Regions from separate parts of the Megalodesulfovibrio paquesii genome, predicted to be linked through region 2. Evidence: predicted binding sites of a transcription regulator. Region 2 holds the regulator's gene; the other holds the start of a gene.

Region 1 (5,979 bases), on a different contig from region 2:
CAGCAAGAATCTTGTGGAACTCATGGGCGGAAGCATCTGGGTCAAGAGCACGCCCGGCCGGGGCAGTGTCTTCCACTTCACCATCCCCCTGCGGCGTGCCCGCTGGCCGGAACCATTGCCCGCGTCCGATGTGCCAGAATATCCCCCCCCCATTGCGCCCATGGTCATCCTGCTGGTGGAGGATAATGATTTCAACCGGGACATGATCGTGGCCATGACCGAGCTTGAAGGCCATGTGGTGCGCTGCGCCAGAGACGGGCTTGAGGCGCTGGAGCTTCTCTCGGCCTTTCTCCCGGATCTGGTGCTGATGGATCTGCAAATGCCGCGCTGCGATGGCTTCGAAGCCACCCGCCGCATCCGGGCGCATGCCAATCCCCGCATTGCCAGCCTGCCCATCATCGCCCTGAGCGCCCATGGACAGGAAGATGTGCCTGCCAAATGCGAAGCCCTCGGCATGATGGGATTTTTGGCAAAACCGTTTCGATTGCAGGAGCTGCACACCATTTTGCGCAGCAGTCAGGCCCAGGGCCTTTTCTCCCAGAGCCCGCAGTCCACCCCTTCGGCCGCCTCCAGTCCCGAAGCATCACCTCGCCCCACCGACCAGGCAGCCCCGGCGGATATTCCCGAGCCGTCCCCCGCGCCAGCCCTTGCGCTGCCCAGGTTCGACATGGAGTTGCTTCGGGCCAATCTGGGCAACCAGGCAGAGTTCCTGCAATACGCCTGCTCCCGCTTTCTGGACCACGCGCGCGCATTGCATGCCGGCCTGGACGCCGCCCTCGACACGCAGGACCGGACAACCCTGGCCAGGCTGGGGCATACTATCAAGTCCGTGGCCGGCACGGTCGGCGGGGTTCGGGGCAGCCAGCTGGGCCGGACCCTGGAAACCCTGGCCAAGGGACAGGCTTCCTGGGAGGCTGTGTCCCTGGCCGCCACAGCCCTGCAAGACGAACTGGAAGCCTTGCGCCAGGAAATCCACACCGTGCAGCAGACCCTGAGCAATCAGCCAGACGCGTCCTGACCACGCCCCGGCCTGACTGATCCACTCTGACACTTTCTTCCTCAGCCGAGAGCTGCACAGTGTTGCGGCACTCAAAACGACACGCGCCCTGCCGGTTTGCCGGCAGGGCGCGTGGTGATTGGTCGGAAGCGTCTGGAGGCCGTCTGAAAAGTCTTCCGTCTCTTTCAGCCTGCGTCTGCGTTACGCGGCCTGATTGCGGCGGCGGCGGCGGGCGGCGAAGAGGGCCAGCATGCCGCTGCCAAGCAGGGCCAGGGTGCCGGGCTCAGGCGTGGCCAGAAGCTGCGGGTCGCGGCTAAGGTAGGGGAACAATTCGGAAAGCACATTCGTTTCTCCGTTGGGATTACCTTTGTACTTGTCCGAAAGGAACAGAGCCGTGTACCCCACCATCTCATGCAGGGTCCCCACGGTATCGTAAGGGCTGTCCAGCAAGGTGAAGAAATCGGGGTCGACCGTGGAGCCGAGGTACGAGGTAATGCTCAGACCGTAGTAAGAAAGGAAGCCGTTTGTCGTGGCATCAATAGTCCCTGTACCATACCAGTAGTCGTCCCCCAGCATGGAGTAGGTGAGAAAATGGGTGCCATCCGTAAAGGCTTCCATGGCGCCAGCCTGACCAGAGAAAGGCTTGCTCAAGGAGCTTCCGTCAAACAGTATCATGACATCATTGTTGCCAGTAGCGCCATCAGAGAAGAACAGGTCTGCCAGCACAGCTGAAATCCCAGTAGCAATGGTGTCAAGCCCGATCAAAGACGAAGCATCACTCACTGCACCGTACACAACCTCGCCGGAATCCTTAATTTCCGTAACTTCCAGCAAAAATGCTCCAGAAATTTGTCCGGAAATGGAGCTCCCGACAGAATCCATATTCAGCAGGCCGTACACAATGTCACCGACTGCATACTGCCCTGTTGCTGTAGTGTCGGTCCGGTAGACCTGTTCCCAGTTGAAAAAGTACAGTGAGACACTGTCATTCCCCGGCAGAGAGGCCGCGGCGAAGGCCTGGCCGGCTGTCAGGGAGATCAGCAGAAGTGCCGTCAGGAAGCTTGTGGTAAGGCGGGACATATCGACCTCCAGCATTGAGTTCAAGAAGATGCCTCTTCTTAAGCAAAAGCGGGGCCAAAAATTATTTTCTTTTATCTCAAGAGTTAACCTGCAAAAAAACAACCTGAGTCCCTGAAAAACTGGAAACCTTTCCAACAAATTGTCGATGGATTTTACAGTCCCGCCCAACTCCAGGCGACAGGGTCACGCGGGGCGGGAGAGCAGCACGCGCTCTTCTTCGTAGTCCGCAAACTCAAGGGCTGTCTTGCGGAAGTCGTCCTGAATGGCCAGGAAGGCATCCACCAAGTCGGGATCGAAATGAGTGGCGCGGCCTTCCTGAATGATGTCAATGGCCTGGGCGTGCGGAAAGGGTGGCTTGTACACCCGGCGGCTGATGAGGGCATCGTATACGTCCGCCACGGCCATGAGACGGGCGGAAAGGGGGATGGCTTCTCCGGCCAAGCCCTCGGGGTAGCCGCTGCCGTCCCACTTTTCGTGGTGTCCATAGGCGATTTCCTTGGCGCATTGCAAAAACGAGTTCCCGCCCAGGCGGTCTTCGGCCTTGGCCAGGGTATCGCGGCCGTACCGGGTATGCAGTTTCATCGTGGTCATTTCCTCGGGAGTAAGCTTGCCGGGCTTGAGCAGAATGGCATCCGGCACGCCGACTTTCCCCACATCGTGCAGCGGGGCGGAAATGTACATGAGGTGGATGATGTCCTTGTTCAAAGCCGGGCCAAAGCGGGGATGATTCTCCACGGCCTCGGCCAGCAGGCGGACGTAGTTTTGCGTGCGCTTGATGTGCCCGCCGGTTTCCGGGTCCCGACATTCGGCCAGGGTGGCCAGACTTTCGATGGTCACTTCCTTGGTCAGGGCCAGTTCCCGGGTGCGCTCCTCCACCAGCTCTTCCAGGTGGTCCCGGTGGCGCTTGAGTTCGAGCTGGTTGTGAACCCTGGCTTTGACGAGCCCGGGGCGAAAGGGTTTGGTGATATAATCCACCGCGCCAAGGGCCAGGCCTTTGGCTTCATCCTCCTCTTCGCTCAGGGCAGTGATGAAGAGCACGGGAATGGCCTTGGTGCGGGCATCCTGCTTCAGGCGGGCGCATACCTCGTAGCCGTCCATGCCGGGCATCATCACATCAAGCAGGACGAGATCCGGCCGAGGCTCGGCCAGGGCCAGGGTCAGGGCTTTTTCCCCATTTTTGGCGGCCACGATGGCGTAATCGTCCTTCAGGGTTTCCATGAGTACCTGGATGTTCTCGACCGTGTCATCCACAATAAGAATTTTGTGTCGGATCATGGCATTCCCCGGTGCTGGCCGCCCGCTTAGTGCGGTTGCAGCATTTCTTTGAGTGTGTTGACGGCAGCCGCGGCTTCGTCGGATTCAAATTCATCCAGGGCGCGCCACATGCGGCGCAGGGCATCCTGCACCTCGCTACCCGCTTCTGCCAGCAGAGGTCGCAAGGCCTCCCCTGCCGCCACAGCCTGAGGGAGATTGGTGTCCAGGGTGGAGGCCACCTCATCCAGGAGGCGCAGGGCTTCGGTCGCGTCAAACGCCACAGCAGCCGGCCCCTGACCAGTCTCCTCGTCGAGGACCAGTTGTCCCAACGAGTCAAGGACCACGCCCAGGGCTGCATCCAGGGCTTCAATTAATGGTTCGGCGTCCGCCGCCAGCCCAGGAGCGGCTTCTCGCTTCAGGGTACGCTCCAGGGCACTGGCGGCCCGGGAAAGCTCCTCGGCCCCGAGGTTGCCAGCCACGCTTTTGAGGGTGTGGGCTGCGCGGGCGGCATCGCCGGTGTTGCCAGCCTGCAGGAGGCTGCGGATTTCTTGCGGGGCGGACGGGTATTTTTCGCGGAACTGACGCAGCAGTTTGCGATACAGCGTCCGATTGCCTGAAGCCTTGGCCAGCCCGGAGCGAATGTTCAACCCCGGCGTACCGTCAAGGGGCAGGCCATCGTCCTGCAAGGCCTGATCGCGCAGGGTGGAGGCCGGGGTGTAGCCGCTGGGGAAGGCACGTTCCCCCGGTGGAATCCAGCGCAGCAAGGTCTGCAACAACTCATCCGGGTTGATGGGTTTGGTGATGTGGTCGTTCATGCCGGCTTCCAGGCTTTTTTCCTTGTCGCCGGCCATGGCGTGCGCGGTCATGGCCACGATGGGTGTGGTCACGCCCAGTTCCCGCAAGCGACGGGTTGCGGAAAGACCATCCATTTCAGGCATTTGAATATCCATGAGTACCAGATCGAACGCGCCGGCCTGCATGGCCTGCACGGCCTGCAGTCCATCTGCCGCCACCACGGCCACCATGCCGGCCTGCTCCAGCATTTCCACGGCAATTTGCTGATTGATTTCATTATCTTCCGCAAGCAGTACCCGCGCACCGCGGATGGTGGCCAGCTTGTCCAGGCCATCCATGTCCTTGACCTGCGCGAGTGGCGAGGCGCCGGAGCGTGCCGCGGGCTCCCCTTCCGGCGTACGCCCGAAGACTTCCATGATGGTATCGAACAGCAGGGAGGGTTTGACCGGCTTGATGAGAAAAGCGTCCACATGAGCCTGTTCCGCCTGGGTGCGGACTTCCTCCCGCCCATAGGCCGTGACCATCAGTATTTTGGGCATGGTTTCCAGCCGGGGATTCTCCGACAGCCGTCTGGCCGTTTCCACGCCGTCCAGGCCGGGCATTTTCCAATCCAGGAGCACCAGATCAAAGGGCGCGCCAGCTGCCGCGGCTTCATCGAGCAAGGCCAACCCGGCAATGCCATCGGCAGCCGTGCTGACGACAAAGGTCATGCTCTCCAGAGTCTGGGTCATGATCTCGCGGGCGGCGGGGTTGTCGTCCACCACCAGGGCTCTGAGGCCGCGAAGATCCACCGCAGGCATCAGGTTTTTGCGCAAGGCGGCCTCGGCCAGTCCAAACCGGGCCGTAAACAGGAAGGAGCTGCCCTGCCCTGGCGTGCTTTCCACCCAGATGCGGCCTCCCATCATCTCCACCAGCCGCTTGCAGATGGCCAGGCCCAGGCCGGTGCCGCCGTATTTGCGGGTGGTGGAGCCATCGGCCTGGGAGAAGGACTGGAAGAGCCGGCCTTGCTGTTCGGGGGTGAGGCCAATGCCGGTATCGGAGACGGCAAAGCGCAACATCACGCTGCCCTCGCCCTCTTCTTCCACGTCAACGGTCACGACCACTTCACCTGCCTCGGTGAATTTGATGGCGTTATTGGTCAGATTGATGAGCACCTGTCCCAGGCGCAGGGGGTCGCCGATGAGGGCGGCAGGCGCTTCCGGCTGGCGTTTGAAGAGGAGTTCCAGATTCTTTTCCTCGGCCTTGATGGAAACCACGGTGCCGAGGTTGTCCAGCACCTCATCCAGCTGAAAGGGGACGCGCTCCAGATCCATCTTGCCGGCTTCGATTTTGGAGAAGTCCAGAATATCGTTGATGATGCCCAGCAGATTGAGGGCCGCCGTGCGGATTTTGGAGACGTAATCGTGCTGTTTTGGGGAAAGATCCGTATGCAGGGCCAGGTGGCTCATGCCAATGATGGCGTTCATGGGGGTGCGGATCTCGTGGCTCATGCGGGCCAGAAAATCGCTCTTGGCCCGGGTGGCTTCCTCGGCTTGCTCCTGGGCTTCCTTGAGCTCGGAAATGTCCACGATGACGCCGATAATGCCGCCGCGCCGGCCATCGGACAGATCAAAACTGGCCACCCAATACAAGGTATGGTGTGGCAGGCCGTCGGCATACACCAGGGGAAACTCATGATGCCGGACGCCGCCATCAATGATGAGCCGGGTGTCTTCCGCATGGTAGTTCTGGCGGTCCTGCATGGGCAGGTATTCCAGATCCAGCACGGTCTTGCCGAGCATGAATTCCCTGGTGACGCCAAAGGCGTCCTCATAGGCCTTGTTGCAGCCGATGAAGCGCGCTTCCGTATCCTT
Region 2 (5,979 bases):
TGTTCAGGAAGGTCTTTCCAGGATCCTTGCCGAGCACATAGTCCACAATGGCGGGATCCTGCCCTGTCAGCGGACGCAAGGCCTCCACAAAATACGGGTTCGGAAGGAAGCGCAGGTCAAAGACCAGGTCGGCCTCCAGGGGGGGGCCGTATTTGAAGCCAAAGGTGATCAGGTGGATGGAGAGGCCCTTGCCCGTTTGCCCCAGGGCGCCCCATTTGTCCTTGATGACACGCCGCAGATCGTGCACGGAATGGTCGGTGGTGTCCACCACCAGATCGGCCAGATTGCGCAGGGGCAGCAAGGCCTGTTTTTCGAGTGCAATGGCTTCTTCAAGCCCCACACTGCAGCTGCCTTCGCCCTCCTGCGGCTGACCCATCTGGACCAGCTGGACCATGGGGTGCGGGCGGCGGGTGGCGGCATAGCGGCGCATGAGCACCGGAGTGCGTGCCTCAAGAAAGAGGACCTGGGGGGTGGCCCCCAGGTCCTTGATTTCTTGGAGGACGAGTTTCCAGGCGGAGGCGGCGTCGTCGGCCGTGCGCACATCCACCCCCAGGGCCAGCCCCTGGAACTTGCGGCGGGATTCGCCGGCAAAGAGCTGCACCAGCTTGGGAGCCAGACTGGGCGGGATACCGTCCACGGTGAAGAAGCGCAGGTCTTCAAACACGCCCAGGGCCGTGGATTTTCCAGCGCCGGACAGTCCGCAGACCACCATCACCGGAAAGGCGGAGGTGGCCGGGAACAAGCCCGGCGCGGCTGAGGACGCCTCTGCGCTCAAGTTCTCGCCAGCAGTTTCCACAGGCTCTCCTTGTCCGGCGCGCTCAGAAAATCACGCCGGAAGGCATCGTCTTTCAGCAGCCGGGAGATGTGGGCCAGGATGCGCAAATGCATGCCTGCCACCTGTTCCGGCGCCAGCACCAGAAAGAAGATGGAGCAGCGCTTGAGGTCCAGGGCCTCGAAGTCCACGCCTTCCTTGCTGCGACCGACCACAAGGACAATCTTGTCCAGGTCCGCCAGCTTGCCGTGAGGGATGGCAATGCCGTCTCCGATGCCGGTGGTGCCCAGGTATTCGCGTTCCAAAAGCACCTGCAGGGCTTTTTTGGCATCAAAGCCGGGCATGGTCTCCGCCACGGGGGCGATGAGCTCCTGCAGCACAGCCGGCTTGGCCGTGGCGTGCAGGTCGGGCAGCACCAGCCGCGGGTCGAGGAATTCCTCCAGTTTCATACCGCTTGACCAAACTCCCTACATGCCGGGGTCGATGAGGCCGTAGTCGCCATTTTTGCGGCGGTACAGGACATTGACGCGGCTGGTTTCAGCATCCAGGAACACCAGGAACTGTTCCTGGGAGGTTTCGAGCTGCTCGGCAGCTTCTTCCACGTTCATGGGTTTGGGCTGGAAATGATCGGAATCGACGATGCTGCGCTCCCGGCCGCCAGAGGGCGTGGGCGTGAGCTGGAAGACTTCCGTGCGCACGGTGCGGCCATCGAGGGCCACATCGCCACCCTTGCGCTTGTCCTTGCCCTTTTCCCGGTGCTTGCGCATCTGGGCATCCAGTTTGTCCAGCACGAGGTCCACGGTCTGGTACATGTCCTCGCTGGATTCGGAGGCCGAGAGGTGCAGGCCGTCGCCCACAAGCTTCACTTCGGCCATGTGGCGCTGCTTTTCCACGCTCATGGCCACTTGCAGCTCCGCGGAGGCGTCGGTGCGTTCCAGAAATTTGGTGAGTTTTTCGAATCGGCGCTGGGCGTATTGCTTCAGGTGCTCGGACGGTTCGAAATTCTTGAAGGTAAAGGTAATCTGCATAGGCGCTCCCGTGAGGTGCGCCGCCGCGCCGCGTAATGCGTCGGGCGGGGTTTGTGGATCAGAACATTTCCCGTCGCTTGGAGGAGGAGGGAATGTCCAGGGCCATACGGTATTTGGCCACTGTACGGCGAGCGATGTTGACATGCAACGTGTCTTTGAGAATTTCTGCAATGCGCTCGTCAGAAAGCGGGGACTTGGGGTCCTCGGCGTCGATGTGCTTTTTGATAAGCGCTTTAACGCTTTCCGAGCCCACCTGGGTGCCGTCATCCAGCTCCAGGGCGCTGTTGAAGAAGAATTTCAACTCAAAGGTGCCGTGGGGGGTGGCCATGTATTTGCTGGTGGTGATGCGGGAGACCGTGGATTCGTGCATGCCGATATCTTCGGCGATGTCCTTGAGAATCAACGGCTTGAGCTGCGTCACTCCATGCTCGAAGAACTCGCGCTGGTGTTTGACCACGCTTTCCGCCACCTTGAAAAGCGTGCGCTGGCGTTGGTAGAGGCTCTTCATGAGCCACTGGGCCGAACGCATCTTTTCCTGCAGATAATCCCGCTCCTTATCACTGCCGCGGGAGGGCAGGTCGCCATAGGCGCTGGAGAGTTCCAGCCGGGGCAGGCCGTCCTCGTTCAGGAGCACCACCCATTCGTCGCCCAGTTTGTACACAAACACGTCCGGGCTGACGTAACTGGGTTCTCCCGAACCGAAACTGGCGCCGGGCATGGGATCCAGACCCTGGATCACCTCCAGGTACTCACGCAGCTCCTCAAGGGAAATCTTAAATTTGCGCGCCAGCGGCTTGTAGCGTTTCTTTTCCAGATCTTCCAGATGCTCGCGGACCAGCTCCACCAGGATGGGGTCGGTATCCATCTTGTAGAGCTCCAGCTGCAGGAGCAGGCATTCCTGCGGCGTACGGGCGGCCACACCCACGGGGTCCAGCCGCTGGACCTTGTGCAGCACGGCCTCCACCTCATCCACCGTGCCGCTGGTCATGGCGGCCAGCTCTTCAGCCGAGGCCTGCAGATAGCCCGAGGAACCGAGATTGCCGATGATGGCGTCGGCGATTTCCAGCTCACGCGGGGTGGCACCGGAAAGCCGCAGCTGCCACTCCAGGTGCCCTTCCAGGCTGTGGCTGGAGGTGAGCCGGGCCTCAAAGGAGAGGCCGTCTTCGGGGATTTCCACCTCGCGCTGGTTCATCTGCCGCGTGGTGGAGGCAAAATCCCCGATGTAATCCTCCCAGTCCGCACTTTTGAGCATGTCGCGCTCAGTCACGGCGTCGCGCTCCTGGCCGGCGGGACTGGCATCCTGAAAGGAGGGTTCGGGGGCGGTTTCCTGAAGGGACTCTTCCAGGAAGGGGTTTTCCAGCAATTCCTGCTGGACCGTCTCTAGCAGCTCGATCCGGGAGAGCTGCAACAGTTTAATGGCCTGCTGCAGCTGGGGAGTCATCACCAACTGCTGGCTCAGCTTGAGGGACTGTCTGAGTTCCAGGGCCATGTGTCCGTAGTGCTCCGTTCGCTAAAAAATTAACAAGATTGACAAGAAAATGCAGCTGTGTTTCGCAGGCTAACATCCTGGACGGGTTTGAGTAGTGCCACAGAAGCACGCCCCTTGCAAGACGTGGCGGCATGCAATGTTGATTCCAGCGGTGTCAAGCGGAAGTTTAATATTTTTCCCGTTGAATTTGCGCTGGTTGGTCTCTATTCAGACTTGGGGATGCAGAAAAGAGTTTACCGCTGCGCTGAGTTTGCCCTGGGCCTGAAGAATGAACCGGATGGCTTCCCGCGTGGCGGCGTGTCCGCCAGGGAGCCGGCTGGTCCAGAGGGCCAGGCGCCGGCATTCCGCCTGGGAGTTGGGCACGGTCATGGGCAAGCCCACTTTCTCCATGACCGCCAGATCCACCCAGTCATCCCCAAGAAACGCCGCCTGGGGCCAGCCCAGGCCATGCTTGTCCAGCATCAGCTGCAGGGCGCCCACCTTGTGGCGGTGGCCGGGTTGGTAATCCTCCACCCCGAGTTCCTTCATGCGGCGGGCCACCACAGGAGAATCCAGCCCGCTGATGACCGCCACATGGAGCCCCTGGGCCTGGGCAGCCTTGATGCCCAGGCCATCCTGGGCATGGAAGAGCTTGTCCGCCGGGCCGGCTTCCTTGTACAGAAGCCGGCCATCGGTCAGCACGCCGTCCACGTCCAGTACCAGCAAGCGCACATGACGCGCCGCGCCCAACGCCCGGGCGCGGCGGATGGCAGGATTGCCCCGGCCTGCGGGCAACGGGCGGCGGGGCGGCCTCACGCCTGGTTGCTCCTCGTGGCGATACTCCCCTGTAACACCTTGGCAGCCTTGATGAATTCGCGGAACAACGGATGCGGGCGCATGGGGCCGGACTGGAATTCCGGGTGGAACTGGCAGCCCAGGAACCAGGGGTGGTCAGGCAACTCCACAATTTCCACCAGCTGCTTGTCCGGGGACAGGCCGGAGAACACCAGCCCCATCTCCTCGCACATGTCCTTGTAAGTTTGATTGAATTCGTAGCGGTGGCGGTGGCGTTCCTGGATTTCGTCCTTTTTGTACGCCTCGTGGGCCTTGGTGTCCGGGGAAACCACACAGGGATAAGCCCCCAGGCGCATGGTCCCGCCCAGGTCCGTATCCTTGCCCCGGGTTTCCACCTTCTGCGTCCGGTAATCGTACCATTCCTTCATCAGATAGATGACCGGGTGCTGGGTCAGGGGGTTGAATTCCTGGGAATCGGCGTCCAGCTTGAGCACGTTGCGGGCGAATTCAATCACCGCGCATTGCATGCCCAGGCAGATGCCAAAGAAGGGAATCTTGTTTTCGCGAGCGTATTGGATGGCCCGGATCTTCCCGGTGATGCCGCGGTTACCAAAGCCGCCGGGCACGAGGATGCCGTCCAGCCCGGCCAGAATGCTGCCCACGGTTTTGTCGGTCACTTCCTCGGAATTCACATACACCAGATTCACGGCCACGTCGTTGGCAATGCCACCGTGGATGAGCGCTTCATGCAGGCTTTTGTAGGCTTCCTTCAAATCCACATACTTGCCCACAATGCCGATGGAAACCGCGCCAATGGGATGCCCCAGCTTCTGCACCACCTGCTTCCAGGCTGAGAGGTCCGGGTTCTTTGCCGGCAGTTTGAGCAGGATGGCCACCTTCTGGTCCAGCCCTTCCTCATACAGTTTGAGAGGCAGCTCATAGATGCTCTTCACGTCCACAGCGGAGAACACGGCATCAGCATCCACGTTGCAGAACAGGGCGATCTTGGCCTTGAGCTCGTGAGGGATGTCCTGCTCGCAGCGGCAGATGATGATGTCCGGCATGATGCCGATGGAGCGCAGTTCCTTGACGCTGTGCTGGGTGGGCTTGGTTTTCAGCTCGCCCGCTGCCTTGATGTACGGCACCAGGGTCAGGTGGATGTACAGCACGGCCTCCTTGCCCAGGTCCCCGCGCAGCTGGCGGATGGCTTCCAGGAAAGGCAGGCCTTCGATGTCGCCCACGGTGCCGCCAATCTCCACAATGACCACGTCCATATCATCCGAAGCCAGGTTCAGGATGGACTGCTTGATCTCGTCGGTAATGTGCGGAATCACCTGCACGGTGCCGCCCAGGTAGTCCCCGCGGCGCTCCTTGGTGATGACGCTGTGGTAGATGGAACCGGAGGTGTAGTTGTTCTTCTGGGTCATGGGCGTATTCAGAAAACGCTCGTAGTGGCCCAGATCCAGGTCGGTTTCGGCGCCGTCATCAGTCACGTAGACTTCACCATGCTGAAAAGGATTCATGGTGCCGGGGTCCACGTTGATGTACGGGTCCAGCTTCTGGATGGTCACCTTGAGCCCGCGGGCGATGAGCAGCGAGCCCAGGGACGCGGCGGCCAGGCCCTTGCCCAGGGAGGACAGCACACCGCCGGTGACAAAAATAAATTTGGTCTTCAATGGCTTGCCGCCACGATAGTATCCGCTGTTCTTCATCGCGGAAGTCTCCGGTTTGGTCAAAATAGGTTGGACATGCCGCGAAACAGCCTGCGCCTCTGGGCTCATGCTGGAAGGCGCTGCACGCGGGAGCGAAACTGGCGCTTGAAATCCCGGCCAAGACTGTGCACAACGGCGGCGGGTGGCACGGCGCTCGGGAGGATATTCTTTGCGGAAGACCCCCCTTTCGTCAAGTCCCCACGT

The links. The regulator sigma-54, encoded in region 2, starts transcription at its own class of promoters, with help from an activator protein. The targets are predictions, from matches to a motif close to CTGGCACGGNNNNTGCTT.
Region 1: ACYQ00_RS00475 (PEP-CTERM sorting domain-containing protein) is a predicted target of sigma-54. The motif match lies at 2,118-2,135, and genes of this name have one in related genera.

What each region holds. Positions count from the first base shown of each region.
Region 1 is NZ_BAAIGQ010000001.1:96,278-102,256, forward strand. Features, by position in the region: gene ACYQ00_RS00470 (ATP-binding protein) at 1-1,018, shown strand, start outside; gene ACYQ00_RS00475 (PEP-CTERM sorting domain-containing protein) at 1,199-2,077, opposite strand; gene ACYQ00_RS00480 (response regulator) at 2,261-3,352, opposite strand; gene ACYQ00_RS00485 (transporter substrate-binding domain-containing protein) at 3,379-5,979, opposite strand, start outside.
Region 2 is NZ_BAAIGQ010000005.1:1,005,160-1,011,138, reverse strand. Features, by position in the region: gene rapZ (RNase adapter RapZ) at 1-775, opposite strand, end outside; gene ACYQ00_RS11150 (PTS sugar transporter subunit IIA) at 772-1,221, opposite strand; gene hpf (ribosome hibernation-promoting factor, HPF/YfiA family) at 1,240-1,800, opposite strand; gene rpoN (RNA polymerase factor sigma-54) at 1,859-3,289, opposite strand; gene ACYQ00_RS11135 (KdsC family phosphatase) at 3,497-4,036, opposite strand; gene pyrG (CTP synthase) at 4,081-5,739, opposite strand.